Regions from separate parts of the Yersinia sp. SCPM-O-B-9106 (C-191) genome, predicted to be linked through region 1. Evidence: predicted binding sites of a transcription regulator. Region 1 holds the regulator's gene; each other region holds the start of a gene.

Region 1 (11,241 bases):
ATACGCATTTTGCGATTATCGTTCAGCGTTTCGATGCGGCTTGGCATGATACGGTCTGTACGCTCACAGATGGTCGCCATGATGGTGACAGACTCTAATGGGTACTTACCCTTGGCACTCTCACCAGACAGCATCACGGCGTCGGTACCGTCCAAAATGGCGTTAGCAACGTCGCCGGCTTCTGCACGAGTAGGGCGTGGGTTTTTGATCATGGAATCGAGCATCTGAGTTGCAGTGATAACAACTTTACGTGCACGGTTACATTTCTCAATCATCATCTTCTGGGCGAAGATAACTTCTTCTACCGGGATCTCAACACCCAAGTCACCACGGGCAACCATGATACCGTCAGAGGCTTCCAGGATTTCGTCGAAGTTATTCAGACCTTCCTGGTTTTCAATTTTGGAGATGATCTGGATGTGCTCGCCGCCGTGTGCTTTCAGGTGTTCGCGGATTTCCAGCACGTCAGAACGCTTACGGATAAAGGAAGCGGCAACGAAGTCCACGCCTTGCTCACAACCAAAGATCAGGTCAGCTTTATCTTTTTCAGCCAATGCAGGCAGTTGGATAGAAACGCCTGGCAGGTTAACGCCTTTGTTTTCGCCCAAGTCACCGTTGTTCAGCACTTTACAAACTACAGTATTTTCAGTGACTTCAGTCACTTCCATACCGATCAAACCATCATCAACCAGTACGGTGTTGCCAATTTTTAGGTCAGCGGCAAAGCCCGGGTAGGTCACAGCAACGATGTTATTGTTGCCAATAACGCTTTGGTCTGTGGTGAAAGTGAAAGTCTGGCCTGCAACCAGCGCTGCATCTTTGCCGCCTTCCAGTTTCATGGTGCGGATTTCAGGGCCTTTGGTGTCCAGCAGAATACCGGCTTTCAGGCCAGTTTTTGCCATAACAGCACGGATATTCTTGATACGTTGACCATGCTCTTCATAGTCACCGTGGGAGAAGTTTAAGCGCATAACGTTCATACCTGCATTCAGCAGGTTCGTCAGCATTTCTTCGGATTCGGTTTTTGGACCTATGGTACAAACAATTTTAGTCTTTTTCATGACGGATTTTTTCTACAAGTTGTGATGGATAAAAAGCAAATGTTCCGTTAAATACAGCAACGGAGTGGGATCTGATTAGTGTCTGGTGTAGCGAAACGTTACCAAGAAGCAAAACATTACTAAGAATAGATGACAGTTGCGGAAATAGAATGGAAAACTTTAGCACGAGGCTAAACGCATGATCGGTATACGATGGCGTAAATGTGAGTTGTATTTTTTTAGCGTATCGGCAGATCAAGATGCTGAAACCATTCAACTGAAACGACGGTTCGTATTATAAGCGGTAAGTCGCGGGAAATGAAATAGAAAACAGAAACTCATTGTCGTTTTTTATAAAAATGGGCCATTAGTCGCGCAAACAGAGAGAATAATACTTAGTTTGTTGCGCAACAAAAAAAGTTTTTAACAATTTTAACAAGCGGATGGCGGAAAAATTGATGAAAGCAATATAACCAGACTTAAGAAATTCGAGTAGGGGATATTGAGTCGGACAGAAAATTAAGCAAACAGCAGAGTGGTGCGTTCTAATGGACTCGAACCATCGACCCCCACCATGTCAAGGTGGTGCTCTAACCAACTGAGCTAAGAACGCATTGAGAAACTATCAATTTGAAATTTGTAGATAATACCAAATTGGTGCGTCCGAATGGACTCGAACCATCGACCCCCACCATGTCAAGGTGGTGCTCTAACCAACTGAGCTACGGACGCACATGATACTCTGGTCACTTCAGGTAATTTAATTAAAGTGGTGCGTCCGAATGGACTCGAACCATCGACCCCCACCATGTCAAGGTGGTGCTCTAACCAACTGAGCTACGGACGCACATACTACCCTTCTTACTTGAAGCTATAGCGTTGTTAGCTGCACTTACTCACCCGAATCACTGACTTGAGTCAGCTCTGCGGGACTCGTGCGTTTGCTGCCTAGCTACAGCTCCAATTACTGGGTATATTATTTTCACTCTTATTACCTGCCATCAATGCTGACAGCGGGGACGAATATTAACGAGCTGCCCGTCTGCTGGCAAGGGGAAAAACATAATATTCACTGCAAACTCACGTAATTGCTGAGATTTTACCCATTACGCTGTTTTTTTCTTCATCTTTTCTGATTTATAGGGGCGTTAATCATGGGCATAAGCCGCTGTGATTAACGCCCACAATACGATTAGCTTCCAAAATAATAGCGCTTAGTGTGCCGCTTTTTGCAGAATAAAAGCGGACGGTTGCTTTTGTAACCAACGGATGCGTAGCGCCATTAAGATCGCCGCCAAGGTCAGGCCGATAACAAACCCAATCCAGAAGCCACTAGGCCCCATGGCCGGAACAATATAATCGGTCAGCCCTAACAGATAGCCACTCGGTAACCCCACCAGCCAATACGCGGTAAAAGTAATAAAGAAGATCGAGCGGGTATCTTTGTAACCGCGCAATACACCGCTGCCAATCACTTGAATAGCATCAGATAATTGGTAAAGCGCCGCCAGCAACATTAAGTGGGAGGCCATCACCACGACTTCCGGAGTTTTGTTATACAGCAGCGCAATATGCTCTCGGAATACCACGGTAAACACTGCGGTGACACAAGCCAGCATTAACCCAACCGCAATACTGGTATAGGCGGCCACTTTGGCGTCATCAACCAACCCTTGACCGAGGCGAAAACCAACACGAATGGTCGCGGCGACACTCAGTGACATCGGTAACATAAACATCAGTGAGCTAAAGTTGAGGGCAATCTGATGCCCTGCAACGGCGACAATCCCTAGCGGAGAAACCAGCAATGCCACTACCGCGAACAATGTGACTTCGAAAAACAGCGCCAGTGCAACGGGCAATCCAAGGCCACCGAGGCGTTTCATCACTTTCCAATCAGGGGCGGCAAAACCTTTCTCTAGCTTGATATCTTGCTGTGAGCGGGCGCGAGTCACATACCAGCGCATCATCAAGAACATCACCCAGTAAACTGTCCCGGTTGCTACCCCGCAACCCACCCCGCCGAGCGCCGGGGCGCCAAATTTACCGTAGATAAAAATATAGTTAATGGGAATGTTGACCAGTAAGCCAATAAAGCCAATCACCATCCCTGGTTTGGTTTTGGATAATCCCTCACACTGATTTCGCAGCACTTGGAAAAATAGATAACCGGGCGCGCCCCACATAATGGCATGCAGGAAACCAACCGCTTTGTCGGCCAGCACCGGGTCAATATTGTGCATCTGTCTAATGACGTGGTCGCTGTTATAGATGACCACCATAATTAACACGGAGACACAGGAAGCCAGCCAAAACCCTTGTCTGACCTGGTGAGCAATCTGATTGCGCCGCCCTGAGCCGTTAAGTTGGGCGACCGTCGGGGTCAGCGCCAATAATAACCCGTGACCGAATAAAATAGCCGGTAACCAGATAGAAGTCCCAACAGCAACGGCCGCCATATCGGTCGCACTGACAGAACCGGCCATAATAGTATCAACCACGCCCATGGCTGTTTGGGACAATTGCGCAATAACAACAGGAATAGCGAGAGCTAATAAGCTACGCGCTTCGACAATATACTTCTGCACGTATACACCTTTTTCTACCCGTCGTCTTTCAAGATGCAAGGGGGTTGGCTGCCCTCATTACTCGGCCCTTTCATGGGCCAGGCCTCTTCGAGGCCGCTGCTAGCAGCGTTCAAATCTGCTCCCGACAGATTTGTTACTCGGTTGCCGCCTACCTGCATCTCGAAGTTACTTGGGTATAACCTAGTTATGATGTCAATAACGACTATTTATCGCGCATGAGCGATAAATAAAATAGCGGAAAAACTTTGGAGCATAAAAAGTATAAAAGATTGTACCTTCTCACCGTGCTTAAGCAATCCTTGTCATTAAATATACCCGTCATACTTTAAGCTGCATGTGCGTTGGCTACGCTGAATAACCCGAATCACTTACCTGTGTAAACTCATCGGGATGAATGAGCCTCATCCTTGAGGCTCACCCTGCGGGCTAGCATAAATAATGCTGTTCAAATCGGTTCCCGACCAGATTTGTCACTCACTTGCCGCCTGCCTGCAACTCGAATTATTTAGGCTATATCAACTGAATATCAACGAAATAACTTCAATAGTAATTTTTAGTCTAAGTGGTTTGGTTTTCTTTATCTTCTGAGGCAGAATCACGGCAAAGAAATTTTCTCTCTAGATAAGAGGCATGGCGTATGTTTACCGGTATTGTTCAAGGCACCGCGCCCGTGGTAGCCATCGACGAAAAATCCAACTTCCGTACTCATGTGGTTGAAATGCCCACTGAAATGTTGCCTGAGTTAGCCTTGGGGGCTTCTGTGGCCCATAATGGCTGCTGTTTAACAGTGACCGAAGTTAATGGAAATCGGGTCAGTTTCGATTTAATGAAGGAAACCCTGCGTATCACCAATTTGGGTGATATTAAGGTCGGTGATGTGGTTAATTTGGAACGCGCGGCTAAATTCAGCGATGAAATTGGTGGGCATCTTATGTCCGGGCATATTATGTGTACCGCCGAAATAACTAAAATATATACATCAGAAAATAACCGTCAGATCTGGTTTCGACTGCCCAGCGACGATTTAATGAAATATGTATTACATAAAGGTTTTATCGGTATTGATGGCATTAGCCTGACTATCGGTGAAGTCGTAAGCAATCGTTTTTGTGTGCATTTGATCCCAGAGACACTGGCGCGCACCACATTAGGTAAAAAGCGTTTGGGGCATAGAGTGAATATCGAGATAGACCCACAGACGCAGGCGGTGGTGGATACCGTTGAGCGGGTATTAGCGCAACGCGATATTGCACAGCTGTCTGCAGCGGCAGCTGATAAAGCTATCCGGGGATAGGATACTAAAAGAGTAGGGGGCTGATGAGCCCCCACCTTGACAGCGTTTTTAGAGACTAACGCGCCACTCGAATACCGCCTTCTACGCCATTTGGACTGAATAATACCTGCCACAATTGAATGTCTCTGGCGCGGAATGCACCCGCACAAGCATTCAGATAATAGCTAAACATCCGTTCAAATCGCGGTGAGTAATTCTCCGCTAAATTCGGCCATGCGGCTTGGAAGCGTTCATACCATGCCATCAGTGTTCGGTCGTAATCTGCCCCGAAATTATGCCAGTCTTCCATGATGAAATAAGGTTCGCTGGCTTGGGCTATATGTTGTACTGACGGTAGACAACCATTAGGGAAAATATACTTATCAATCCACGGGTCAACGCTCAGGTCAGTACGATTAGCGCCAATGGTGTGCAGTAAAAATAACCCATCAGGCTTCAGATTTCGGTTAGCCACCTCAAAGTAGGTGCGATAATTTTTGGGGCCGACATGCTCGAACATTCCTACAGAGACGATGCGGTCAAATTGTTCATCCAGGTCGCGATAATCTTGCAGCAAAATAGTGACATCCAAACCTTCACAACGTTTTTGGGCCAATTTTTGCTGTTCAGCCGAGATGGTCACGCCGGAGACGGACACCCCGAAATGACGTGCAGCATAAGCAGCAAGCCCGCCCCAGCCACAACCAATATCGAGCAAGGTCATGCCGGGCGCTAATTGCAGTTTCTCACAAATCATCTGCAATTTGTTTTCCTGCGCTTGCTCAAGTGTTGTGGCGTCTTTCCAATAAGCGCAAGAATATTGCATATTGGGGTCGAGCATGAGGCTAAACAGGTCATTGCCCAGATCGTAATGTTCTTTACCGACAATCCAGGCTCTTTTCTTTGATTGCAAGTTGATTATACGCGCAGCAGCAATGCGTAAAGTATCTTTGAAATGGTGTGGAAGTTGTTTTTCCAGACCCGCTCTGAGAACGCGTTGGAAGAAAATATCCAGACGGTCACATTCCCACCAGCCATCCATATAACTCTCACCTAATGCCAAAGATCCTTCTTGTAATACCCGTTTGAAGAAGTTCGGGTTATTAACTTGAATGTCGAAAGGGCGTGAGCCATTGATTTCAATATCAGCCCGATTCAGCATTTCTTGTATAATGCGAAACCACGGATTTTCTTGAATACTTTGGTCTTCAATACAGGATGAACTCATAGCTTCTCCATCACTTTCTTCTGACTTATGACGCGCGATAAAATTTATATACGCGGGTACATACCAATAAAGTTGGTGTCTGGTATCCATTACGGACAGAGGAAGATTAAGAAGAAACCCTAATGACACTTTGGTTTAGGGCAACTCATCCATAAGAGGAAATGTGACGCAATCCACGCGCACAGAAAATGCTTAAGATAATGCTTTTTTTAAATGGTAATCTAATCAGTTCGATTGAGTATAGGCTGGCCGGAGCGCTTTCTCAATAATAAATCGCGTCCGGCCTGCATGTTCTTTAGTGACTATTTTTATTGGAGATTATGACTCCGCGTAATTATAGTCATCATTATTAGTATGGCTTTTTTCATTTTTCATCGCGTAGCAATGAATGCCATAACCTAATATGGCTAAAGCGACCGTCGATAGCATCACCGTGACTGTTGCCAGTAAAGGTTGGCTGATAAAGAGCGAAACTATCATGCTGGCAATAAAACACAAACCCAACTGAAGTGTGTTTTGTAGCGCTGCCGCTTTGCCAGTATTCGCCGGAAAGGGCATTAATGCATTCGCTACGATAATAGGGTAGCAGGCACCATTCACCAGCGCCATTATGCAAAACGGAATAAGTAAGGTCACCAGTGTTGGTGTCGTCAATGTGGCGATCAGATAGAGCGCAATCATACTGAAGGCATAACCGGCCAACAGCCACGGCAGTAGAGTGTTGCCTTTAATTCGACTCAATGCACTGCGACAAGCAAAACCCCCTAGCAGAAAGGCTAATGTTTGTGGAACATAACTCAAACCAATGGCATTCGGGCTATATCCCATATCACCTAAAATAAAAGGCGAGCCGGTTAACCAGGCGAAAAAACCGGCGCTGCATGCAGCAAACATCATTACGTTGCCGCTAAATACCGGAGATTTCAGCAATTGCCAGAAACTAATGGCACTTTTGCTTTTAAGCCCGTCATCCGAGGCCCCTTTTTTCCGTTCCTTAAGCAGTGCGGTCGGGATCAGCAGTAGCAATGTAATCGCCAATAAAACGACAAAAATTGACCGCCAACTGAAGTGGTTTAATAGCCACGCACCTAATAAAGGGGCTAGCGCAGGGGATAACGCCACTAAAGGCATTATGGTCGCAAACACCCGATTGACTTTGCTACTGTGGTATCTATCTACCACCAATGCTTGCCAGCTCACGGCTGCAGAACAGACTCCCACCGCCTGAATAAAACGCAGAACCAATAACTGTGCCGCTGTTTCAACCCATAAAATCCCCAAACAGCCGATGGCAAATAAACCCAACCCGACTAATAGCACAGGTTTACGGCCTAACTTATCGGAAACAGGCCCCCAGATAAGTTGAGCGATAGCGAAACCAGCGAGAAAGATACTGAGGCTGGCACTGATGGAGCCGGCAGAGGTGCGCAGCTCTTGTTGCATAGCGCCAAAGGCAGGCAAATACATGTCGGTGGCCAGGTACCCCAACATGCTCAAACCGGCCAGGTAGAACATGAAACTAGAAGTCGTTTTCATTTTTTGTGTCTCATTATAATTTTGCAGGCAAAACTCTTATCATGGAAATTCCATTGCGGGGGGCATTCTAGCGGCGAGCTATTCTGTTGTGAAACGGTAATATTTGCGCCATGCTATCAAAAAAATTGATAGTAAATATTCAGTCTAAGGGAAGTGCAGAATCATGTGGTCAGAATATTCATTGGATGTGGTCGATGCAGTTGCCCGCACCGGGAGTTTCAGCGCTGCTGCTCAAGAATTGCACCGCGTCCCGTCAGCGGTAAGTTATACCGTGCGCCAGTTGGAGGAATGGCTGGCCGTGCCGTTATTTGTACGGCGTCACCGGGATGTAGAATTGACGGAAGCGGGCAGGGTTTTTATCAAAGAAGCCCGAGATGTTATCAAAAAAATGAATGGCACGCGGCGACAGTGCCAGCAAGTGGCGAATGGGTGGCGTGGGCAACTCAATATCGTGATCGATAAAATCGTCAAACCTCAGCGGAGTCGCCGCTTAGTATTGGATTTTTATCGCCATTTTCCTGATATCGAACTGCGGGTACGCTATGAGGTATTTAATGGTGTCTGGGATGCACTGGCGGATGGCCAAGCTGAAATGGCCATTGGGGCGACTCGCGCCATTCCGGTTGGCGGGCGGTTTATCTTCCGCGACATGGGCTTTTTGACTTGGCATTGTGTGGTGAGCGTCAATCACCCCTTAGCCCACTTAACCGGTTCCCTTATTGATGACCAATTGCGGCCTTATCCCTCACTCTGTTTGGAGGATACCGCGCGAAATCTGCCGAAACGAGACACCTGGACCTTGGATAACCAACAGCGTTTAGTGGCACCCGATTGGGCGACGGGAATAGATTGCCTGTGTGCAGGATTATGTGTCGGAATGGTGCCCGCGCATATGGTGTCGCCCTTGATTGAACAAGGGAAACTGGTGGTATTAACCTTGGCCGAGCCACTTCCTGATAGCCCGTGTTGTTTGACGTGGGAGCAGAATAATCATTCGCCAGCTTTAGCATGGATGCTGGCGTATTTAGGTGACAGTGTCACACTTAATAATGAATGGCTAAAAGATGATAATGCCGTGATTGAGGACTGAACGCACAGCGTTAGCTGCCGGTAACATGAGGGCTACCGGCAGGTGAAGATTAACGGCGGTAATCGCGGTAGGGGCCATCAGCAACAGAGCGGCGCTCGACCAGCTTAGGGTGTACTTCAATCGTTTGTGGGTCTTCGCGTTTACTGACAATTCTGTCGAGCAACATGGCAAAAGCGGTTTCACCTAATCTCTCTTTTGGCTGATGAATAGTGGTTAGCGCCGGTGAGAAATACCGCGCATTGCGCACATTATCATAGCCGATCACCGAAATATCTTGTGGCACCCGCAGGCCCAATTCATCCGCCGCGCATATTGCCCCCATCGCCATAATATCGCCGCCACAGAATACGGCGGTCGGGCGGTGTTTTTGCGTCAGAATTTGGTGCATAGCTTTATAACCGGATTCTGGCTCAAAATCCCCCTGAACCACCCATTCGTCACGTAGCGGGATATTGGCCTCTTCCAGTGCTTTCAGGAAGCCCTGATGGCGACCACCACCGGTATTCCGTGATAACTGACCGGGAATAGCACCGATATCACGATGACCGCGCTCAATAAGATAACGGCCAGCTAAATAGCCACCTTCGAATGCATTATCAATAATCGAGTCAGTAAAATCGCCACGGGCGGTACCCCAGTCCATCACCACCATTGGAATATTGCGATAATCTTCTAACATCCCCAGCAATTGTTCAGGGTATTCAGAACACATCACCAATAATCCATCGACACGCTTTTGCGCCAGCATGGATAGATAGGCTTTTTGTTTATCAAGATTATTATGAGAGTTACATAAAATCAGGGTGTAACCTTTGCTATAACAACTATTTTCAACCGCTTCGATCACCTCAGCAAAATAGGGTGCTTCACTGGATGTTGCCAACAAACCAATTGATTTAGTGTGATTAACTTTCAAGCTGCGGGCCACAGCACTGGGCGAATAATGCAGCTCTTTAATGGCCGCCCACACAGCGGCTTTGGTATTTTCGGCGACGAAACGAGTTTTATTGATAACGTGCGAAACGGTGGTGGTGGACACACCCGCGTGTTTGGCCACATCTTTAATCGTTGCCATAAAAAGAATGACTCCTAAGCTCACCTGTTACAGCAGGTAAGTATTATGTTAATCGTTTGCCCGTATGACTCGAACACCGCTCAGACAGAAACACGATAGTAGGCTGGTAAGTTGAATCAGCAGGCTGTCTGAGAGGTTTTATTGGACGTTATGAGTCGGCATACAGTTATGAACTGCGAATTTTGGCTGATCTGGAGGAAAAGTGAAAGCGTTAATCAATGTTATAAAGTGCGTAATGAGCACAAGATTTTTTTTCTTAACTGTGGGAAAATGATTTAACGCACTAATTGTGTGCCTTTACCTTACTATACTTGAAGTATGACGAGTATAAAGATTAACCGGCTGAGGAGTTTTTATGGATACCAATCTGAAAATGTCGCTGATTACGACTGTTGGTGCGCTGGCAATGATTATTGTTTTTAGCTTCGTGGCGGTAATGAATTAATTAAACCGCTTGCCGGTATGAAGCCATTAGTAGGGCGGTTAACCCGCCCTTAATTATTTCTACTGATAATAACCACGTGTGTATCTTTCTGTTTGCGCGGTATCAGGCTAAATTTTTCTCAACGAAAGACCAATTCACTAAAGCCCAGAAGTTCTCCAGATATTTTGGTCGCGCATTACGATAATCAATATAGTAAGCGTGCTCCCATACATCCACCGTCAGCAGTGGTTTATCCGCAGTCGTCAGCGGTGTTGCCGCATTTGAGGTACTGACAATCGCCAGTGTGCCATCCGCTTTTTTGACCAGCCACGTCCAGCCTGCGCCAAAGTTTTTCACTGCCGCATCAGTAAATTGTGCTTTAAATTCAGCGAAAGAACCAAAGGATTGATTAATGGCATCGGCAACTTTGCCAGTAGGTTCGCCGCCACCATTTGGTGATAAACAGTGCCAGTAAAAGGTGTGGTTCCAGACTTGGGCTGCATTATTAAAGACACCGCCACTGGAGGTTTTAATAATCTCTTCCAAGGATTTACCCGCAAACTCAGTATCCTTAATCAGATTATTGAGGTTGACCACATAAGTGTTGTGGTGCTTGCCGTAATGGTACTCCAGCGTTTCTGCAGAAATGTGCGGTTCCAGTGCATTTTGTGCATAAGGTAATGCCGGTAATTCAAAAGACATCGCTCTCTCCTTTCGGGGTTGCTCAGGGTGTTTGCTCCTCAAATCCGATCTTTCGCAGTCGCTAAGATAGGGTGAGGGGCGGTTAAAATCGTAATTGTTGTATTTTTGTTGTGGGTATTAATCTTAACAACTTTCAACAGAAATGACAGAGATAACCATATCGTTTGATGGGGTATTGCGTAAAAACCATGCACTGATGTTATTCGATTAAGGGGAGTGATGATTGGGTTATTGGCACCCGATAGCGTTACCGGGTTCGATATTAGTGAATGGTTTTTATTAGCG
Region 2 (11,241 bases), 190 kb from region 1:
GGGGGTATTGTCGAAATCGCGTCTGTCGATATGGTGGACGGATTATTGAGCAACCCTATGAGTGACTTGGTTAGCCCAGACAGGCCAATCAGTCTCGATGCCATGGTAATTCACCATATCACGGAAGAAATGGTGGAAGGTAAACCGCGAATTGCCGTTGCAGTTAGAAAATATCAAGGGAGCCCGTATTATGTCGCTCATAACGCCCCCTTTGACCGCGGTCTGTTACCGGAGATGGGTGGTCAATGGATTTGCACCTTAAAGCTCGCCCGTATGCTCTACCCTGATATTAAGCACAGTAATCAATATCTGCGTTACGCTTTGCGCCTGAATGTTTCAGTGCCAGATAATCTTTATCCACATCGTGCTTTGTATGATTGTTATGTCACCGCCGCACTGTTGCAACGCATCATACGAGACTCTGGGTGGAACGCCGAGCAGATGGTGGAAATGACGCAACAACCGCTGTTGTTACAGACATTTAAGTTCGGGAAATATCGTGGAAAAAGTATTGAACAGATAGCCCGGCAAGATCCGGACTACCTGCGCTGGATGCTGACCTCAATTGCCGACCTTACGCCAGATATGCGCCATACCCTGACACATTATCTGACATAACCGATTTTGTGAATCAAGCTAGAGAGAGAATAAAAGCATATTCCAAAGCAATATCTTCATAAGCTTTGAAGCGCCCTGATTTACCCCCATGGCCCGAATCCATATCGGTATAAAGCAATAATTGGTGGTCATCAGTTTTCATTTCTCGCAGTTTCGCGACCCATTTTGCGGGTTCCCAATATTGAACCTGAGAGTCATGCAACCCGGTAGTTACCAGCATGTGCGGATAATCTTGAGCTTTAACCTGATCGTATGGGCTATATTGCTTCATGTAATCGTAATAGGCCTTATCATTTGGATTGCCCCACTCGTCATACTCGCCAGTCGTCAGAGGGATAGATTCATCCAGCATAGTGGTGACCACATCAACAAATGGCACCTGCGCCACAACACCTTTGTATAATTCAGGCGCCTGATTAATAACAACGCCCATCAACAAGCCGCCCGCACTACCGCCCATAGCGAAAACACGATTAGCATCGCCATAACCCTTGGCAACCAATGTTTTGGTAACATCGATAAAGTCATTGAATGTGTTTAATTTCTTGAGCAACTTGCCATCTTCATACCATTGCTGCCCCAGTTCCCCACCACCCCGAATATGCGCCAGTGCAAAGACAAAACCACGATCTAACAGACTTAAACGGCTACCACTGAATACCGGATCCATGCTGCTGCCATATGAGCCGTAGCCATAGACCAACAGCGGGTTACTGCCTGGGGCAAAATGATCACGATGATAAACCAATGAAACTGGCACTTTGACACCATCCGATGCGGTGACCCAAATCCGCTCACTACGATATTTTTCTGGTGTGAAGTTTTTGACTTCCTGCTGCTTGAGCAACTGACGAGCGCCGGTATCCATATTAAGTTCATACATGGAGCTTGGCGTGGTCAGGGAAGAATAACCATAGCGCAACAGTTCAGTTTCTGGCTCTGGGTTATATGCCAACCAAGTGACATAGGTAGGGTCATCAAAAGTCACCGACTTCTGTTCATCGGTGACCCAGTGAATTTGCCGCAAATGCGTCAATCCCTCACTCCGTTCTTCCACCACCAGCCAATCGCGGAATAGGCTAAAGCCTTCCAACATAACCTCTGTTCTTGGCGTAATTAAGGGTAGCCACTGAGATTCATCAGCGAAATCAACGGGCACTTTAGCTGCATCGGCGATTTTATATAGACCGAAATTTTTGCCATCTTTATTCGAACGTAAATAAAAATGCTGCTTATAGTGATCTAAACCATATTCATGGTCTTTGCGGCGTGGCGCGAACATTTGCGGCAGCGGCTCGTGCTGATCGGCATCCAACAGTAAAATTTCAGATGTTGTGGTGCTACTGAGATGGATGACAATAAAGCGCTCAGATGTGGTTTTTTCCAACCCGACATAGAATGTATCGTCCGCTTCCTGATAAATCAGCTGGTCCGATGCAGGGTCAGTGCCCACGACATGGCGATAGACTTGATAAGGCAGCAACGTTTTTTCATGCTTACGCACGTAATACAGTGTTTTTGAATCATTGGCCCATTCAAAGCTACCCGACGTATTGCTGATAACTTCCTGCTGCCAGCTATCACTTTGTAAATGTTTTACCCGGATATCATATTGACGCCGTGATAAGAAATCCTCAGCCACTGCCAGTAGTTGATTATCTGGGCTAACATCCAGGCCCCCCAAGGTGTAGAACTCGCTTTCCGCCGCGCGTTGATTACCATCAAGTAAGGTTTCCCAACTACTATCCGCCCAAACCGGTTGGCGAACGTAAATGGCATATTCATTACCCGGTTCAAAACGTGTTTGATAGCGGTAGCCATTGCGGGTATAGGGGACGGACTCTTCTTGGGGCGGAATGCGGGAAACCATTTCCTGATACAAAGTTTCGCGAAGCGGTTGCAGCGGCTTCAACACCGACTCGGTGAACTCATTTTCAGCTTGCAGATAGTTCAGAACATCAGCATCAGTGCGCTCATCATCACGTAGCCAATAATAATCATCTGTACGGATATCACCGTGCATCGTCATCGGATAAGGGCGTTTATCTGCCTTTGGAGGTATGGTCATTAGTTGAAGTGTCCATCAGTGTTCGTTATCGCGAGAGTGACACGATTACCTGTCGATGCCAAGCGGCAGCATCTGCTTAAATTTGAGTTGAAAGAGTGTAATTCAATGATAAGCAACATGATAAACAGGTGCAGGATACCTTTACGCCAGCACCTGTTGTGATTAGCTTAATTCCACCCCTGCGGTCTCAAGCACGCAAGGTATAGGCGATAGTGCCAGCTTTACAATCAAGCACCACTTGGTAGGTTTTATCGCCTTTTTTACCACGAGCGGTCAATGGAACCTGCCAGATATCATCTTGGCCTGTAATGTCTACCGCGCTAATCCAGACAACCGGGCTATCAGTACCCAACCCTTTTTTATCCGCTTCCCAACGTGTTATACGATTTTGTAGAAAATCACGTTTAACTTGAGTCGCAACCTGAGATTGATTTAACCCAGTACAAGTAGGGACTTTTGCTACCCGCGGTTCCTGGGCCTGTACACTACTGATGGCACCGGCTAAAGCGACGGCCACTATTAAGGCGAGTCCTGTCTTTCTCATCATTCCTCCAGATATTATTATTTCTATCCTCTGGCTGGAACAATGATTGAAAGGGGGTTACAGAACGAATAGCGCTAAAAATCAATATGTTAACGCTATTTAATTAACACCGAGTAAATTCAATCACGTAAAACTGTTCCAACCCCGGATAGATCTCCTTAATCACTTTTTTCAGTTCATCCAGCGACATATTTTCTTGCTCGGCATGGTGTTGCGTCAGTGTATCCAAGGTGATTGGAGTGACGGATTTAACCAAAATATGGCAGAAAAATACGCCGTCTTCATTGCGACATACGCGCAGGGTTTCCCCTGGGCGAAAATCGGATTCACTGCTATCCCGGATAGTGATCGTTTTGCGATCGGCCAGAATATCCGCCTCAAACCGGCGAAAGAAGGTGATTTCACGATTCATTTTAGATCCCTTTTTCACTTCCTGCCGAAATCAGGCAGATTAAGCCGCTTGATTTTCATCAGGTTTGGATTTTTTCTCTGATGCGATTTTTTCAACTTTCGCTTTTGGCTGCCCCTCGGCGGAGGCCGCTGGCTGGGCACCCCGCAGAATTTGCCCTAATGCATCTTTGTTCTCTGCAAGGAAGAAGCTCAGAGCCTCGCGTTGATCTTCTTCAAGTGTTAAAGGTGACTGTGCCAACCATTCAGACAAATTGTCAGCCAAATCCAGCATTTTATCGTAGGCATCGGCTTCTTTTTTGGTTGTGAAAGTCATTTTTTCCTCACCCTGTCTTACCACGACGAATTTTATTTCAACGGCCATTGATACGCGTCCTCTTCACTTACAGATTACTGTACATAATCACAGTATAATGTGATTTGTCGGGGCGATGCAACCACCATCGCCCTCTACTGTGATTATTTTAATAAACGGGCTTTGCAGTTTTTGCCTTTGATCTTGCCTTGCTGTAACTGCTGAAGAGCCCGTTTGGCACTCGCCTTGCGAATAGCAACATAGGCATGAACCGGGAACATATCGATTTTCCCCACATCCGCGGCGGTCAGACCGGCTTCACCCGTTAAAGCCCCCAAAATGTCGCCAGGGCGAATTTTAGCTTTACGGCCACCATCAATACATAAGGTGACCATTTCAGGTTCCAGCATGGTGTTAGCACTGCGGCTTACCTGCTCGGCTGGCGTCCATTTCAGTTTCATTTGCATATAATCTTCAATGGCATGGGCGCGGGTCATTTCCTGTGGGGTACACAGGCTCACCGCCAGACCACTCATCCCTGCCCGCCCGGTACGGCCGATGCGGTGCACATGAATTTCGGGATCAAATGCCAGTTCGAAATTGACCACCAGTTCCAAGTCTTTAATGTCCAGACCCCGCGCAGCAACATCAGTTGCGACTAATACCCGGCAACTGCGGTTGGCAAAACGCACCAGCACTTGATCACGGTCGCGCTGTTCTAAATCGCCATGTAAGGCCAACACGCTGATGCCACGGGACTCCAGCGCCTCATAGACACTCTGGCAATCTTTCTTGGTGTTACAAAACACCACACAAGAAGCGGGCTGATAATGACTGAGGGCGGAGATCAACAGCGGCAAACGTTTTTCGCGTGTGGTTTCGAAAAATACCTGCTCAATCGCGGGCGCTTCATCACCATCATCAACTTCAACATTGACTGGCTGGCGCTGAACCCGCGCACTGATTTGCTCAATACCCGCCGGATAAGTCGCCGAGAACAGCAATGTCTGGCGCTGCGGTGGGGTATAGGCAATGACATCATCAATGGCATCGGTAAAACCCATATCCAGCATGCGGTCGGCTTCATCCAGCACCAGAATTTTGAGGTCATCCAGCACCAGCGTTTTCTTGCGCAAATGCTCCTGAATACGGCCCGGAGTGCCGACGACAATATGCGGGGCATGCACCAGAGAATCTAACTGATGGCCCATCGGCTGGCCGCCACACAGGGTCAGGATTTTAATATTTTGAGTAAATCGCGCTAACCGGCGCAATTCTTTACTGACCTGATCAGCCAGTTCACGTGTTGGGCACAGCACCAAAGCTTGAGTCACAAACTCACCCACAGCAATTTTGTCCAGCAAACCAATGCCGAAAGCCGCAGTTTTACCACTGCCAGTTTTGGCCTTTGCCCGAACATCCTGCCCATTGAGGATGGCCGGTAATGCTGCGGCCTGTACCGGTGTCATCTCGGTATAGCCAAGTTCATTAAGATTGGACAACTGCTCAGCAGGCAGTGTCAGGGAAGAAAAGGACGTTGTGCTCACGGCAGTAACTCTTATAACGGAATGGAATGGCAGCGATGGCCTGAAGGCGAGCGCAAGATTTTGGCGCGATAATACCAGATATAGGGCTATTGCCGGAACTATACCGCATCAATACCGATAAAATGGTCTGATTCTCTGCTTAAGAGCCAATACGCAATCGTTTTCGTCGCCATTTTGCCTTATACTCATGCCCGTAAAATTCATCGCGTGTCAAAATTTCCCACTGATGTAGGTACCTAACTATGCTGACTATTGGAACCGCTCTGCGCCCGAATGCCACCCGTGTCATGTTGCTTGGCTCTGGAGAGCTGGGTAAAGAAGTGGCGATTGAATGCCAAAGGCTGGGGCTGGAAGTGATTGCGGTTGATCGCTACGCCGATGCACCCGCGATGCATGTTGCTCATCGCAGCCATGTGATTAACATGCTGGATGGCGCAGCGCTCAAGCAGTTGGTCGAGCAGGAAAAACCTCACTATATCGTGCCAGAAATTGAAGCTATCGCCACAGATATGCTGGTTGAGTTAGAGAATATGGGCCAGAAGGTTGTGCCCTGCGCCGAAGCCACTCGTTTGACCATGAACCGCGAAGGTATTCGCCGTCTGGCTGCCGAAAAGCTGCAATTGCCCACCTCCAGCTACCGCTTTGCCGCTACCGAGAGTGCATTCCGCCAGGCGGTCAGTGAGATAGGTTACCCGTGCATTGTCAAACCGGTGATGAGTTCCTCCGGTAAAGGCCAGAGTTTGATTCGCAATGAACAGCAACTTCAGGCCGCATGGGATTACGCGCAGCAAGGTGGCCGCGCGGGCGGCGGTAAAGTGATTATCGAGGGATTGGTACACTTTGATTTTGAAATCACCTTGCTGACCATCAGCGCGGTTGATGGCATCCACTTTTGTGCGCCTATTGGTCATCGTCAGGAAGATGGCGATTACCGTGAGTCCTGGCAGCCACAAATGATGAGTGATATTGCAGTGGCGCGGGCGAAAGAAATTGCTTCCCAAGTGGTCACGGCGCTAGGTGGCTACGGGCTATTTGGGGTGGAATTGTTTGTCTGTGGCGATGAGGTTATTTTCAGTGAAGTTTCACCGCGCCCTCACGATACCGGCATGGTGACGTTGATTTCGCAAAATATGTCTGAGTTTGCCTTGCATGTGCGCGCATTTTTGGGCTTGCCCATTGGCACCATTCGTCAGTATGGCGCAGCGGCATCGGCGGTTATTTTACCCGAATTGACCAGCCATAATATTGCTTACCATGGGTTGGAAACCGCCTTGGTCGGTGACACGCAAATTCGTTTATTTGGTAAACCCGATATTGCGGGTAAACGGCGGTTGGGCGTGGCGTTGGCGGTAGCGGATGATATTGATAGCGCGATTGAAGTGGCAAAACGTGCCGCAAGCGCAGTCGTCGTGACTGATAAATAGTTGTGACAGGTAAATAGTTGTGACAGGTAAATAATCTGGCACTGATGAATAAACCCGCCATCACGGCGGGTTTATTGGCATTGAATAGCACAAAACCGGAGCTTATCCCTCGTACGGATCTTCTATTTCGTCCGCATCCTGCTCATTATCACGACGATAATCAGACTCATCACTCTCATCAAAGTCAGAATCTTCAAAGATAGGCATGGCTTGTGGATCATTCTCGTGCCGCTCGCGAATTTCTGCGGCGACCAAAGCAATCGCCTCACCACTGCTCATTCCTTCCGACATGAATTGGTGAATACGTTCGACAGCTTCTTGCTGTTCCTCATGAGAAAGTGAAGGCATACCCGCTAACATTGATTTATCTCCTGCATATAATTGATTCAGTATACCTGTTTATTGTTATTTAAAGTGAATCGCTATTTACGGTGGATTGACTGCCACTGGTGAACAGCCCCCAAACACTGGGTAATTTATGCTAATCTTGCCCAACTTTGGTGGTGAAAATACCTTTCTACCGCCTAATATGTTCAGCCGAAAGAAAAGAATCGTGACTCATGAGTGTGAAAACCCTGACCTGCAAAACCTTGCCTTATCAACCAGATGCCCTGCTCCAGCAATTCGCCCCCCTTGCCCATCAAGCTTGGGCCATGTTGCTGCACTCCGGATTTGCTGAACACACCCATAACCGTTTTGATATTCTGGTCGCCGACCCGCAAGTCACTCTCACCACGCGGGGCGAGCAAACAGAAATTATCAGTACGCAAGGCCAGGAGCTTTCCCTCGAAGATCCATTCTCTTTATTGCAGCAGCAATTGGATAAGTTTTCTCCCGCTATTTCGCCCCACCCTGACCTACCTTTTTTGGGCGGAGCATTAGGGCTATTTGGTTATGATTTGGGCCGACGGGTTGAGACACTACCGGTGCTGGCCGAGCCAGATATCGCCTTACCAGACATGGCCGTCGGCCTGTATGACTGGGCCTTGATTGCCGATCATCATTTGCAAAAACTGACACTGGTCTGTCATGGCGATGCTGAACAGCGCTTGCAGTGGTTGCTGCAACAAAGAAACCCCGAAGCCACTTTGCCATTTAAGTTAACCAGCCGGTGGCAAGCCAATATGTCGCGAGAGCAATATGGTGAAAAATTCCGGCAAGTTCAGGAATATTTGCACAATGGCGACTGTTATCAGATTAATTTGGCCCAAAGATTCAGTGCGGAGTATCAGGGTGATGAATGGCAAGCTTTTCTGACATTGAGCCGCAGTAATCAAGCGCCTTTTTCGGCTTTTATTCGCTTAGAAAAAAATGCAATTTTGAGTGTGTCACCGGAGCGTTTTCTATGGTTGGAAAATCATCATATTCAAACCCGCCCGATTAAAGGTACTTTGCCGCGGCTGGATGACCCCGAACAAGACCGTTTGCAAGCGGAGCGGTTGGCTAATTCCACTAAAGATCGCGCTGAAAACCTGATGATTGTTGACCTGCTGCGCAATGATATTGGCCGAGTTGCACAGCCGGGCACCGTGCAGGTACCGGAGCTGTTTGTGGTCGAGCCTTTCCCGGCGGTGCATCATTTGGTCAGCACCATTACCGCAATTCTGCCCACCGAATCACCGCCAACCGCATTATTGCGCGCCTGCTTCCCCGGCGGCTCGATAACGGGTGCGCCGAAAATTCGGGCCATGGAAATCATCGAACAATTGGAACCCCAGCGCCGCAACGCCTATTGCGGCAACATTGGCTATATTAGTTGCTGTGGCACGATGGACACCAATATCACCATCCGCACTCTACTGACTGAAAACGGCAAAATATATTGTTCTGCTGGCGGCGGAATTGTGGCTGACAGTCAGGAACAAGCTGAATACCAAGAGACATTTGATAAAATCGCCCGAATATTACCCTTACTGGGAAAGAGTTAATTTATGAATGAGTGGATTCTGTGAGTGCTATGTCTGTGAATGATAAGTTGATGAATGACCCGCTTGTGAATGACAAATTTGTCAGCCAATCGGGGCAAACTTTGTCTGACTTTATTAGCCGATTCCAGCTGCAACGGCCTCAACCTGGCAGTTTTTCTGCCAATGGCCGCCATGCTGCGGTATTAATTCCTATTGTTTGCCGACCAGAACCTACATTGCTGCTCACCCGGCGCTCCGATCATTTACGCAAACATGCCGGCCAGGTCGCTTTCCCCGGAGGCAAAGCCGACCCACAAGATTTTTCACTGATTGATACCGCGCTACGAGAAGCAGAAGAGGAAGTGGCGATCCCTACCTCCGCGGTACATGTTTTAGGGCAATTGGCTCCGCTCGACAGTTCCAGCGGTTATCAGGTTACACCGGTCGTCGGTTTGGTTCCCGCCAATATCGCCTTTCAGGGTAATGAAGAAGAAGTCGCCGGGTTATTTGAAATTCCCTTACGTGAAGCTCTCAGATTGTCGCGCTACTATTCACTGGATATTCATCGCGGGGGAATCAATCACCGGGTCTATCTTTCATGGTATGAAAGCCAATTTATCTGGGGGCTGACTGCGGCAATTATTCGCCGTCTGGCACAGCAGGTCAGTATTTGACACTAATAGGCATATGAATAGCGCGGGTAATGAGTGACCCGCTTCACAGCATGACGGTTAAAAAAGCTGAATTACAGCATAAAGCGATCCCTATCACCCCATCATCTCGATTTTTACTCTACTTTCTCTGCACAACCATTTTAAAAAAACTGTAAACTGACCTGTCAGCGTTATGAAATATCTGTAAAATATCTTTCATCACTATAAACCACTAAAAATGTAAGGTTAAAAGCTGATAGTGATAATGATTCATTGGTAGCGAAATGTCATGGTTGCGATATCAAATTGATAGCGCCAACACCAGTAGAAACCCAATTTACACGGCCCGGTGATAGCAATACTTAATACGAAGTAACCTGCAGCTATCTACTGGGTTCTTTACTTGATACAGATATTCTCGGCCACATTCATATGCACCGGGAATAACAAAAAGCTTTGTTAAGGAGTTTTAGCGTGATTAGCGTTTTTGATATGTTCAAGATTGGTATCGGCCCCTCCAGTTCTCATACTGTTGGGCCAATGAAAGCCGGCAAAGAGTTTGCTGATTTGCTGGTCACTCAAGGGTTAATGCCGTCGATCACGCGCGTAGCCGTCGATGTTTATGGCTCACTGTCACTGACCGGGAAAGGCCACCATACTGATATCGCCATTATTATGGGGTTAGCGGGCAACATGCCCGATACCGTGGATATCGACAGTATTCCAGCGTTTATTCGGGATGTGGAATTACGTCAAAAACTGATGCTGGCCAATGGGTTGCATGAAGTTGACTTCCCGCGCGAAGGCGGGATGGTATTCCGCAGTGATAATTTACCATTGCATGAGAATGGTATGCAGATCCACGCCTATGCCGGTGATGAAAAGGTGCTTAGCAAGACCTATTATTCAATTGGTGGTGGTTTTATCGTTGATGAAGAGCATTTCGGTAAAGCCGCGGTTAATGCCGTTAGCATGCCTTATCCATTCAATTCCGCTGAAGAAATCCTGGCTAACTGCGAGCAAACCGGTATGTCGATCTCCGGCATGGTAATGCAGAATGAGCTGGCGATGCACAGCAAAGAAGAGATTGAATCCTACTTTACGGCGATTTGGCAAACCATGCGCGCCTGTATTGATCGTGGCCTGAATACCGAAGGGGTTCTACCAGGCCCGCTGCGGGTGCCGCGTCGCGCCTCAGCATTACGTCGTCTGTTAGTTTCCTCGGATAAACTGTCCAGCGACCCAATGAATGTTATTGACTGGGTCAATATGTTCGCACTGGCGGTTAACGAAGAAAACGCCGCGGGTGGCCGCGTGGTTACTGCGCCGACCAATGGTGCCTGTGGCATCGTGCCAGCAGTCTTGGCCTATTACGACCACTTTATCGAGCCTGTTACCCCTGAAATCTTTATCCGCTATTTCCTGTCATCCGGCGCAGTTGGGATTTTGTACAAGATGAATGCGTCGATTTCTGGTGCTGAAGTGGGCTGCCAGGGTGAAGTGGGCGTTGCCTGTTCAATGGCGGCTGCTGGCCTAGCCGAGCTGCTGGGCGCAAGCCCGGTTCAAGTATGCATCGCCGCTGAAATTGGCATGGAGCATAATCTGGGTCTGACCTGTGACCCGGTTGCAGGTCAGGTGCAAGTGCCGTGTATTGAGCGTAATGCGATTGCCTCGGTAAAAGCCATTAACTCTGCACGGATGGCCATGCGCCGCACCAGTGAACCGCGCGTTTCACTGGATAAGGTTATCGAAACCATGTTTGAGACCGGTAAAGATA
Region 3 (11,241 bases), 2.0 Mb from region 1:
AGCGCGGAAGGTTTTGCTGGTCTGAACGGCGATATTATTGTTTGGAACCCAGTGCTGGAAGATGCTTTTGAAATTTCATCCATGGGAATCCGTGTAGATGCAGAAGCGTTGAAACGCCAGTTGGCACTGACATCAGATGAAGATCGTTTGAAATTGGAATGGCACCAATCACTGCTACAAGGCGAAATGCCGCAGACTATCGGCGGCGGTATTGGCCAGTCCCGTTTAGTGATGTTATTGCTACAACAACAACATATTGGTCAGGTTCAGTGCGGTGTGTGGGGGGCAGAAGTCAGCGAGAAGGTAGAAGGCTTGCTGTAATTCCCCTTCATACTTGAAGTTGCAGGGGTGTTAGCCACACTCACTAATCCGAATCACTTACTTGTGTAAGCTCATCGGGATTTGTTCGCTTGCTGCCTACCTGCAACACCAATTATTTTGGGGATTATATTTCCCCAGTCCGCGGTGGCGGTCATCGCGGGTTATTAATCTATGCTGTAGTGATATATAAATATATGTATCACTACATGCAAAGGTTGTTGACGTTATGGCCCGATTTCACCCTCTTAAACATTACTCACATGCTCGTCCAAGGCTGCTATTATCTGTTGGTGCTGGAATAATCACTTACTTCCTGTTGCCATCACATTTCACTGTATTACTGCGTCTGATGGTGAGTTGGAATATATTTGCGTGGCTCTATTTGTTGTTTTTATGGCTGCAATTATTGCGAAATGACCCGAAAAAAATCAGATTAATCGCCCGTGTGCAGGATGAAAGTGCCAGTATGGTGCTGAGTATTGTCAGCATGGCGTGTTTGGCAAGTATTCTGGTTATTCTGTTTGAGTTAAGCACGGCGAATCAGTTATCTGGGTCGGCTAAAGCATTCCATTTAGTGCTTACGGGAATGACGTTATTGGTATCGTGGTTATTATTGCCAACTGCTTTTACGATGCATTACGCCCATTTATTTTATCAGTCCCGTGATGAATCTGATGCTGTCCTGCCATTAATTTTCCCCAAAGAGGTTACTGAACCTTCCTATTGGGATTTTCTTTATTTTTCATTCACTATTGGTGTGGCTTCGCAAACTGCGGATGTCTCGACCGGCACTTCAGATATCCGCCGCGTAGTATTATTGCAGTCAGTATTGTCCTTTATTTTTAATATGACGATTTTAGGGCTGTCGATTAACGTTGGGGCGGGGTTGCTTAACTAAAGCTATTGATTAGCGCTTCCAGCGGCGCATTAAACGGCTTTTTAACCCTGTATCAAAGCGCCAGATATGATCGAAAATCCGCATGATACCGGGCTTGCCATAGGCGGACATCGCCACGGCATGGAACCTATGTTGATGGGCTTGCTGCTGGATTTTAATTTTTCTGATCAATTCCTCGGGTAAACGCTGGGCAATGAAATCAGAAATAATCACGGCATCCGCGTCATACCAGTCTCTCTCTTCCATTTTATTGAGGGTGCTGGCTAAGCAGGCCGCGAGATCGGTGCCGCCACGAAAATGTTGGCTAAGAAAACGTATTGCTTGCTCAATACCATTAGCTGATGAGAGTTCGTAGTGAATGATTTCCGTGGCGAATAGCATGATGTAGCAGCGGCGATTATCCGCTAGCGCAATACGCAGCAAAGCCAGACAAAATGCCTTGGCGCATTGCTCGTTAAATCCTCCCATCGAACCAGAAGTATCGACACAGACAATAAAGGGGCCACGAGGTTGTTCGTCATGGTTTTTAAGGCTGACCGGGCGCTGTAAAGTTTTTTCCTGCCAGTTATCCCCCTGTAAGCGATAAGTGAGCAAGCGCCTTTCCAATAAGCGGCGATAAAATTCAAATTCCAGCTCGCTCATCCCCAGCATCACTAACTCGGTCGGCAACAATCGCAAAATATCATTGCTCTGATGAATGCCACTGACTTCCTCTGGCACGGTATCAGGTTGGCGCACCATCACGGTGTAAGGTTCAAAGCGGGCATCGGGGGTGGGTTGTGCTTTAGCACTGCGGCTGCGGCCCAGTTGCTCTGCAAGCTGCTGTAATTCCGGCTGCTGTTGCAGAAAATCGCCATATTGCAGCAATAACTGATAATCACCGCGCTGCAAATGGCCCTGACTCATATCCCAAAGCCGCCCTGCTGCACTATTATTCGTCGCCAGGATCGGTTCCAAAGCACCACTGAGCGCCAGCCGCTGTTGTAACTCAGCTAAAAGTTGCTCCCGCTCTTGCTCAAGTAACTGATGATGGATAGTGATGGTTTGTAAGGTCAGGCTGATGCGCCAGCGCTGTAAAAAGAGAGTTTGAAAACTATCGCCGGTTTGGGGGTTTTTCTCTAAATCTGCAGTTTGTAGCAATGTTTTAGCTTGTGTGGCGAAAGGCGAATGCCACTGTTGCAATTGCGCCACAATCTCCGGGAGATGGTCATAAAATAGTGGGCTGGCCTCCAACAGACTCTGTTGATACAGGGCAAACTCATTTGCCAGCCCTGCGGGGACTTTTGCCTCCCGAATACGCTGTTGTAAGTTTTGCTTCCAGCCGGGGATATCCTTCATTAATGCCCGTTTAATGCGCGGGAATTTTTCAAAGAATAACGCTAACTGCGGTGATACCAATAACCCCACCACCATCTCTTCGATAAGCTCACTTTCGCTTATCGATAGCAGCAAATCCAATGTTGCCAGGCTGAGCATTGATTAATGACCGCGCAGTTTTTGTTGCAGCAGTTTCACTTGCTCTGCCACATTCAGCAAGCTGGCTTCTATTTTCGCCAACCAAGAGGACGGCGTGAACAAGCAAGGTTGATGCTGACTGAATAACCGCCGTTGTTCAGCCAGGCTATTTTCCAGCTCTGCCAACTCCAGCAGCAACTCAGGCGGCACAGTGGCGGTGGAAGCCCCAGGTTGTGACAATATTGATGGCTGGCGGCTTACATCCAGAAGCGTGATATGTAGCTGATCGTCAATCTCTGCATCAATAGATTGGGCATAACCGACACCATTTAATTTGGCGCGTAAAATCCCCCCCTTATTAAGCCATTGAGTTAGCGCCTCTTTTTCTATTTGCAGATGATTGACCTGCATATCATGCAAACTGAGCGGTTTTTGCAGAAACAGGGTTAGGGTGCTGTCTGTGAGATGATCCGGCAGAGAATATTGCGGTTTACGGCTGAACATTCCGCTTTGCTTGGTCACTGTCAGTGCTTGATGGTCACTTTGCTGTTGCTGGTGCTTCAACCATTGGCTATTAATATGCTGGAGCTTCATTAATAAGTTTTGCTGCTGGTATCCTTGCTCCGTTAGCAATTGTTCAAGTTGTTGTTGCAGCAATTTTAGCGAACTCAGGTCATGCCATAAGCAATCTTTCAGCAAGATTAAGTCGATGGGGGTTACTTCATCCCGACCACTGAAAAAGGCGCTGGCTTGCAGTAAGCGCAGGGCTTTTTTCCACCGTCGGTCAGAGACATACGGCGCTTTTTCTTGCGCACTGAGTTGTTGACGTAACTGAAAAATAAGCTCAAAACAGTTATCTGGTAGGGCCATTTTGTCTATCAATGGCTGCCACTGATAAAATTCTTCATCACTGATACTAAGATTTTCAGCCACCGGATTATGATTTTCATTCTGGCGGCTGAGTAGCAAAGAACGGAAGTTTTGTTTTTCTTGTACGCGATCCAGCCATAGGCGGATCAGCATTCGGTCATAAAGCGCTTCCAGACTGCTGTCTGCATCCGGCAACTCATTTGAAGCCGTCACCAACAAGCGCATAGGAATACTGTCTTCCCGATCACCATTACGAAAGCGCCTTTCATTAATGGCGGTCAGTAAAGTATTCAGAATAGCCGGGCCGGCTTTCCAAATTTCATCCAGAAAAACGATTTCAGCTTCCGGCAGATAACCTCCGGTCATGCGCTGATAGCGCCCTTCTTCTTTTAGCGCTTGAATAGACAGTGGGCCAAACACTTCTTCCGGCGTAGAAAAACGAGTCATCAGATATTCAAATGCCCGGGCATTGCGGAAAGCAAATTTTAGGCGGCGGGCAATCAGGCTTTTGGCTATCCCCGGCGGGCCAAGTAGGAATACACTCTCGCCACTGAGGGCGGCTAATAAACACAAGCGAATAGCCTCCTGTCTTTCATACAGGCCACTCTCAAGGGCACTGCTTAAACGGGAGATTCTTTCAGCTAATTGTGATGATTGCGCCATAATTGCTCTATATGTTCCGTTAGTTGATGAATTTTTACCTGATCAGTAGGAATAAATCCTCTTTTTCTTCATAAGATAGCTCATTGATTAGTAATATTTTTATATCATCGGCTATTTGTAGTCGATCTATTTCCGCTCTTTTCGTTGCTTGATTTAAGAGTAGGCAATCTATTGAAATGGTGCATACTGTGCGCCTTTTGGTGGGCGTCAAGGGACACAGAACCGATTATTTCGGTTCTCAAACGTACACATCAGGTTATGGATGTTCTAGCAAAAAGAAATCAATTATGAGCACAGAACATAAACAGTCTTTATCGGCGGTAACCCTGGCAGCAATAGGGGTCGTTTATGGTGATATTGGTACCAGCCCACTCTATACCTTGAGAGAGTGTTTTTCTGGTCATTACGGTTTTGATGTGCGTCCGGATGTGGTATTTGGTTTTTTATCACTGATTTTCTGGATGTTAATTCTGATTGTCTCGGTTAAATATCTGACCTATGTCATGCGCGCGGATAACGCCGGTGAGGGGGGTATTTTAACCTTGATGTCTTTGGCTGGGCGTAATACCTCTTCCAGAGCCACTTCAATTTTGGTGATCCTCGGTTTAATTGGCGGCAGTTTCTTTTATGGTGAGGTGGTCATCACCCCGGCAATATCGGTTATGTCGGCCATTGAAGGGCTGGAAATAGCCGCACCCGCACTTGATCCTTATATTGTCCCCTGCTCTATTGCCGTGTTAACCCTGTTATTTGTGATTCAAAAACACGGGACTGGTAGCGTCGGTAAATTGTTTGCCCCAGTGATGTTGGTTTGGTTCTTGACCTTGGCATTGCTGGGGTTACGCAGCATTATCGCCAATCCGGAAGTGCTGGCTGCACTGAATCCTAAATGGGCAATAAGCTTCTTTACTGAGTATAAATCTGTTTCGTTCTTTGCTCTTGGCGCGGTAGTGCTGGCAATTACCGGGGTGGAAGCCTTATATGCGGATATGGGGCACTTTGGTAAATTTCCTATTCGGTTGGCTTGGTTTACCGTGGTGCTACCCTCATTGGTGCTGAATTATTTTGGCCAGGGCGCGTTATTACTGAAAAATCCAGAAGCCATCAAAAACCCCTTTTTCCTGCTCGCCCCTGACTGGGCATTGATTCCATTATTAATACTGGCAACATTGGCGACCGTCATTGCCTCGCAGGCTGTCATCTCTGGCGTATTTTCTCTGACCCGGCAAGCCGTTCGTTTAGGTTATTTACCGCCGATGCGCATTATTCATACCTCAGAAATGGAATCTGGTCAGATATATATCCCGGTGATTAACTGGACACTGTATCTGGCGGTGGTATTAGTGATTGTTGGCTTCGAGCGTTCCAGTAATTTGGCTGCCGCTTACGGCATCGCCGTGACCGGTACCATGGTCATCACCAGTATTCTATTCTGTATCGTGGCGCTGAAAAACTGGCACTGGAACCGCGTCTTTGTCGGCTGCTTGCTGGTGGTCTTATTGATTATTGATATTCCAATGTTCTCCGCCAATGCCCTGAAATTGTTCTCCGGCGGTTGGTTGCCACTGTCATTGGGCTTAGTGATGTTTATCATCATGACCACCTGGAAAAGTGAGCGTTTCAGTTTGTTGCGCCGTATGCATGAACACGGTAATTCACTGGAAGCGATGATTGCTTCATTGGAGAAGTCACCACCGGTACGTGTTCCCGGTACGGCGGTGTATATGTCGCGGGCGATGAATGTTATTCCATTCGCGTTGCTGCATAATCTTAAGCATAACAAAGTATTACATGATCGGGTGGTGTTGCTGACACTGCGAACTGAAGATGCGCCGTATGTCCATAATGTTAATCGCGTGACCATCGAGCAGCTCTCACCGACTTTTTGGCGCGTCGTCGCCAGCTATGGTTGGCGCGAAACCCCGAATGTGGAAGAGATTTTCCATCGCTGCGGTTTGGAAGGCTTACCTTGTCAAATGATGGAGACTTCATTCTTTATGTCGCACGAGTCGCTCATCCTAACCAAGCGGCCATGGTATCTGTTCTTGCGCGGCAAGCTATTTATTGCCCTCAGCCGTAATGCGCTGCGCGCCGCCGATCAGTTTGAAATCCCGCCGAATCGGGTGATTGAATTGGGCACACAGGTAGAGATTTAACGTAGAAGGCCGTTAATCATAACGGCCTTTTTCACATTCATCATTCCCGTTTTTCATTTGTTCAGCGAAACGTTTCGATGGCGATCACAATTCTACCAAATTGGGTTTGCCTTCTGCTGCCATTTTTCTAAACTCAGTATCAGCGAAACGTTTCGCTGCTGGAGTCGAAAATGAAAAAAGGCGCATTACTGAATTCTGATATTTCTGCTGTTATCTCCCGCTTGGGCCATACCGATCAGATTGTGATAGGTGATGCGGGGCTGCCAATACCGGCAACCACCACACGTATCGATTTGGCACTGACTCGAGGCGTTCCTGGGTTCCTCCAGGTTTTTGAGGTGGTAACACAAGAAATGCAGGTTGAGAGTGCCGTCTTGGCGGAGGAGATTATTAAAAATAACCCGCAACTCCATGAAACGTTGCTCGCACAACTATCACAACTTGAGCAACACCAGGGAAACCAAATTGTTTTGCACTATATCAGCCATGAGGCTTTTAAAGAGCAAACCAAACAAAGTCGGGCAGTGATTCGTAGCGGGGAATGTTCCCCCTTTGCTAACATCATTCTCTGCTCCGGCGTAACTTTCTGAGGCGTTTATGCAACCTTTGCTGCAACTGAAAGGGATTGATAAAGCCTTTCCCGGCGTCAAAGCACTTTCGGGTGCTGCGCTGAGTGTCTATCCCGGCAGGGTGATGGCATTGGTAGGCGAAAATGGGGCCGGAAAATCGACCATGATGAAAGTGTTGACGGGTATCTACCATAAAGATGCCGGCAGTCAGCATTTCTTGGGTAAAGAAGTGGTGTTTAATGGCCCGAAAGAGTCGCAGGAAGCGGGAATAGGCATTATTCATCAGGAACTTAACCTGATCCCACAATTAACCATCGCCGAAAATATCTTTTTAGGGCGCGAGTTTGTTAATCGTTTTGGCGGCATTGATTGGAAAAAAATGTATGCCGAAGCCGATTTACTGCTGGCGCGTCTGAATATCAGCTACAGCAGCCATCGGCTGGTGGGCGAGCTTTCCATTGGTGACCAGCAAATGGTGGAAATCGCCAAAGTGCTGAGCTTTGAATCCAAAGTTATCATCATGGATGAGCCAACCGATGCCCTGACTGACACCGAAACGGCCTCTTTATTTAATGTTATTAAAGAGTTGAAAGCAGAAGGCCGCGGTATTGTTTATATCTCCCATCGGCTAAAAGAAATCTTTGAGATTTGCGATGACGTTACGGTGTTCCGTGATGGGCAGTTTATTGCCGAAAAACCGGTTAACACGCTGACTGAAAACTCACTGATTGAGATGATGGTGGGCCGTAAGCTGGAAGAACAATATCCGCGCCTGAATTTACCTCGTGGTGAAAAACGCTTACAGGTCAAACAGCTATGTGGCCCCGGAGTGACAAATGTCAATTTCACCCTCTACAGTGGTGAAATTCTGGGAGTGGCGGGTTTGATGGGCGCAGGCCGCACTGAGCTGATGAAAATCATCTATGGTGCGTTGCCGCGTAAATCCGGCTTTGTCATGTTGGATGGCCGTGAAGTCGTGACTCATTCACCGCAGGACGGTTTAGCCAACGGCATTGTTTATATTTCTGAAGACCGTAAACGCGACGGATTAGTGCTCGGTATGTCAGTTAAAGAAAATATGTCTTTGACTGCATTGCGTTATTTCAGCCGTTCAGGTGGCTCGCTCAAGCATGCGGATGAGCAGCTGGCGGTGGCGGATTTTATTCGTTTATTTAATATCAAAACGCCTTCCATGGAGCAGCCGATTGGTTTGTTATCCGGCGGTAACCAGCAAAAAGTAGCTATTGCCCGCGGTCTGATGACTCGGCCAAAAGTGTTGATTCTTGATGAACCTACCCGTGGGGTGGACGTCGGGGCCAAAAAAGAAATTTATCAGTTAATTAACCAATTCAAACAAGAAGGGCTGAGCATCATTCTGGTTTCCTCGGAAATGCCGGAAGTGCTGGGCATGAGCGACCGCATCATTGTGATGCATGAAGGCCAGTTAAGCGGCGAGTTCTCTATTGAACAGGCTACCCAAGAAGTGTTGATGGCCGCGGCCGTCGGCAAGCGCGATTTATTGGAAAAATAATTTATTTATACTCTAAATAATTCGAGTTGCAGGAAGCCAACGCACATGCGGCTTGAAATATGACGAGTAGAGCAGGAGTAATCAGATATGAGTTCCCAAACTATCAATACCAAGCGCTGGTTCAGTAAAGAATGGTTATTAGAACAAAAATCACTGATTGCGCTGCTGGTGCTGATTGCTGTGGTTTCGTCACTAAGCCCGAACTTTTTTACCCTTAATAATATGTTTAACATTCTCCAGCAGACTTCCGTCAACGCCATTATGGCTGTTGGGATGACGCTGGTTATCCTGACCTCAGGTATTGACCTGTCGGTGGGGTCATTATTGGCGCTGACTGGCGCGGTGGCGGCCTCCATTGTCGGGTTGGAAGTCAATGCGCTGGTTGCCGTGGGAGCCGCACTGGCTCTGGGGGCGTTTATCGGCGGCATCACTGGGGTGATTGTCGCTAAGGGCAAAGTACAGGCCTTTATTGCCACTTTGGTCATGATGCTGTTATTACGCGGTGTCACCATGGTTTATACCAATGGTAGCCCGATAAATACCGGATTTACTGATGTTGGCGATACTTTTGGTTGGTTCGGTATTGGCCGTCCATTTGGTGTGCCGACCCCTATCTGGTTGATGGCGATTGTCTTTATCGCGGCTTGGTACATGCTGCATCACACACGTCTGGGCCGCTATATCTATGCGCTGGGGGGGAATGAATCTGCAACTCGCCTCTCTGGTATCAGTGTTGATAAAGTTAAAATTATTGTTTATTCACTTTGTGGATTGTTAGCGGCATTGGCAGGAATTATCGAAGTTGCCCGCTTATCATCAGCACAACCTACCGCCGGTACCGGCTATGAACTGGATGCAATAGCAGCCGTAGTTCTGGGGGGGACTAGTCTCGCTGGGGGTAAAGGGCGGATTGTTGGCACCCTGATCGGTGCATTAATCCTCGGCTTTTTAAATAACGGTTTGAATTTATTGGGTGTCTCCTCTTACTACCAAATGATCGTCAAAGCAGTCGTTATCCTGCTTGCGGTGTTGGTAGACAATAAAAAGCAGTAGGCTATTTTACTTGCCATTTTGGGCTTGGGCAGTGCTCAGAATCCTCACGTACTTTGTGTACGCTCCGGTTCTTGTGCGCTGGCCGCACCCAAACTGTCTGCGACAATAACGCCTACTAAATTGAATTTGCTAACCCCTACAGGAATTGCGACCATGAAAATGAAGAAACTGGCTACTTTGATCTCTGTTGTTGCATTGAGCGCTACCGTAAGTGCTAACGCGCTGGCAAAAGACACCATTGCGTTGGTGGTTTCCACACTGAATAACCCGTTCTTTGTTTCAATGAAAGACGGCGCACAAAAAGAAGCGGATAAACTGGGCTACAACTTAGTGATTTTGGATTCCCAAAACAACCCGGCTAAAGAATTGGCTAACGTGCAGGACTTAACTGTGCGCGGTACCAAGTTGCTGTTGATCAACCCAACAGATTCCGATGCAGTGGGCAACGCGGTTAAAATGGCCAACCAGGCAAATATTCCCGTCATTACTCTCGACCGTTTGGCTAATGCCGGTACCGTGGTGAGTCACGTGGCTTCTGATAACCGTTTTGGCGGCAAAATGGCCGGTGACTTTATTGCGAAGAAAGTCGGTAGCGATGCCAAAGTGATTCAATTGGAAGGGATTGCTGGTGCATCTGCTGCTCGTGAGCGCGGCGAAGGCTTCAAGCAATCAATGGAAAAAAACAAATTCCAATTGTTGGCTAGCCAACCGGCTGATTTTGACCGGACGAAAGGTTTGAACGTCATGCAAAACTTGCTGACCGCTCACCCTGATGTTCAGGCGGTGTTTGCTCAGAATGACGAGATGGCGCTGGGCGCATTGCGTGCCTTGCAGACTGCGGGCAAAACTGATGTTCTAGTGGTTGGTTTTGATGGCACTGACGATGGTATTAAAGCTGTCGAGAGTGGCAAAATGGGTGCAACTATTGCTCAACGTCCAGACCAGATTGGTGTTATTGGTGTACAAACCGCGGATAAAGTATTGAAAGGCGAGAAAATACAGGCCGTTATCCCGGTTGACTTGAAGTTAGTCACCAAACAATAAAAAAGAAAAGCAGGGCACTACGCCACCGTCGCGGTAATCTGGGCGGTGGCGTCATCTACAAAGGAATAAATACGATGGAAACAGGTAAACTGGTGGTCTTGGGCAGCATCAATGCCGACCATATTCTGAATATTGAGCAGTTTCCACGTCCGGGTGAAACGGTGGTAGGGGAGCAGTATAAAGTTGCTTTCGGTGGCAAAGGGGCTAATCAGGCCGTTGCTGCTGGCCGTAGTGGGGCGAATATCGCGTTTATTGCCTGTGTGGGTGAAGATGATATTGGTGACCGGGTACGCCAGCAGTTAGCCAGTGATAATATTGATACCAAACCCATCGAAGCTGTCGCGGGCAGCACTACCGGTGTGGCGCTGATCTTTGTGAATGGTGAGGGCGAGAATGTCATTGGTATTCATGCTGGTGCAAACTCGGCGGTAACTCCTGAATATCTTGGCCGCTACCAGCAGCAGGTTATCGGCGCAGATGCATTATTAATGCAACTGGAATCCCCACTTGAGACAGTTATCGCCGCCGCCAAATTGGCGAAACAGCATCAAACTCAGGTTATCCTCAATCCCGCCCCCGCCCGTGAACTGCCCGACGAGCTGTTAACGCTGGTGGATATGATTACCCCAAATGAAACTGAAGCTGAGCGCTTAACCGGTGTTCATATTGAGCAGGATGATG

Evidence for each region. Region 1 encodes PurR, which represses purine synthesis genes. Its sites were predicted from a motif close to CANGCAAACGTTTGCNTG; they were not measured.
Region 2: a site for PurR is predicted at 5,631-5,648, ahead of purT (formate-dependent phosphoribosylglycinamide formyltransferase). Genes of this name have one in related genera too.
Region 3: a site for PurR is predicted at 6,504-6,521, ahead of rbsD (D-ribose pyranase). Genes of this name have one in related genera too.

The regions. Positions count from the first base shown of each region.
Region 1 is NZ_CP110791.1:2,317,133-2,328,373, reverse strand. Features, by position in the region: gene pykF (pyruvate kinase PykF) at 1-1,061, opposite strand, end outside; tRNA gene OP863_RS10685 (tRNA-Val) at 1,577-1,653, opposite strand; tRNA gene OP863_RS10680 (tRNA-Val) at 1,696-1,772, opposite strand; tRNA gene OP863_RS10675 (tRNA-Val) at 1,811-1,887, opposite strand; gene OP863_RS10670 (MATE family efflux transporter) at 2,255-3,628, opposite strand; gene OP863_RS10665 (riboflavin synthase) at 4,266-4,922, shown strand; gene cfa (cyclopropane fatty acyl phospholipid synthase) at 4,978-6,129, opposite strand; gene punC (purine nucleoside transporter PunC) at 6,448-7,665, opposite strand; gene punR (DNA-binding transcriptional activator PunR) at 7,829-8,755, shown strand; gene purR (HTH-type transcriptional repressor PurR) at 8,805-9,830, opposite strand; gene OP863_RS10640 (YnhF family membrane protein) at 10,186-10,275, shown strand; gene sodB (superoxide dismutase [Fe]) at 10,378-10,956, opposite strand.
Region 2 is NZ_CP110791.1:2,509,325-2,520,565, forward strand. Features, by position in the region: gene exoX (exodeoxyribonuclease X) at 1-618, shown strand, start outside; gene OP863_RS11620 (S9 family peptidase) at 632-2,686, opposite strand; gene yebF (protein YebF) at 2,874-3,230, opposite strand; gene yqfB (N(4)-acetylcytidine aminohydrolase) at 3,334-3,642, opposite strand; gene OP863_RS11635 (YebG family protein) at 3,682-4,002, opposite strand; gene dbpA (ATP-dependent RNA helicase DbpA) at 4,098-5,480, opposite strand; gene purT (formate-dependent phosphoribosylglycinamide formyltransferase) at 5,723-6,904, shown strand; gene OP863_RS11650 (YoaH family protein) at 7,007-7,264, opposite strand; gene pabB (aminodeoxychorismate synthase component 1) at 7,465-8,832, shown strand; gene OP863_RS11660 (CoA pyrophosphatase) at 8,883-9,485, shown strand; gene OP863_RS11665 (L-serine ammonia-lyase) at 9,939-11,241, shown strand, end outside.
Region 3 is NZ_CP110791.1:4,362,405-4,373,645, reverse strand. Features, by position in the region: gene asnA (aspartate--ammonia ligase) at 1-321, shown strand, start outside; gene OP863_RS19725 (DUF1345 domain-containing protein) at 548-1,219, shown strand; gene viaA (ATPase RavA stimulator ViaA) at 1,229-2,695, opposite strand; gene ravA (ATPase RavA) at 2,699-4,207, opposite strand; gene kup (low affinity potassium transporter Kup) at 4,495-6,363, shown strand; gene rbsD (D-ribose pyranase) at 6,534-6,953, shown strand; gene rbsA (ribose ABC transporter ATP-binding protein RbsA) at 6,961-8,463, shown strand; gene rbsC (ribose ABC transporter permease) at 8,551-9,516, shown strand; gene rbsB (ribose ABC transporter substrate-binding protein RbsB) at 9,670-10,560, shown strand; gene rbsK (ribokinase) at 10,635-11,241, shown strand, end outside.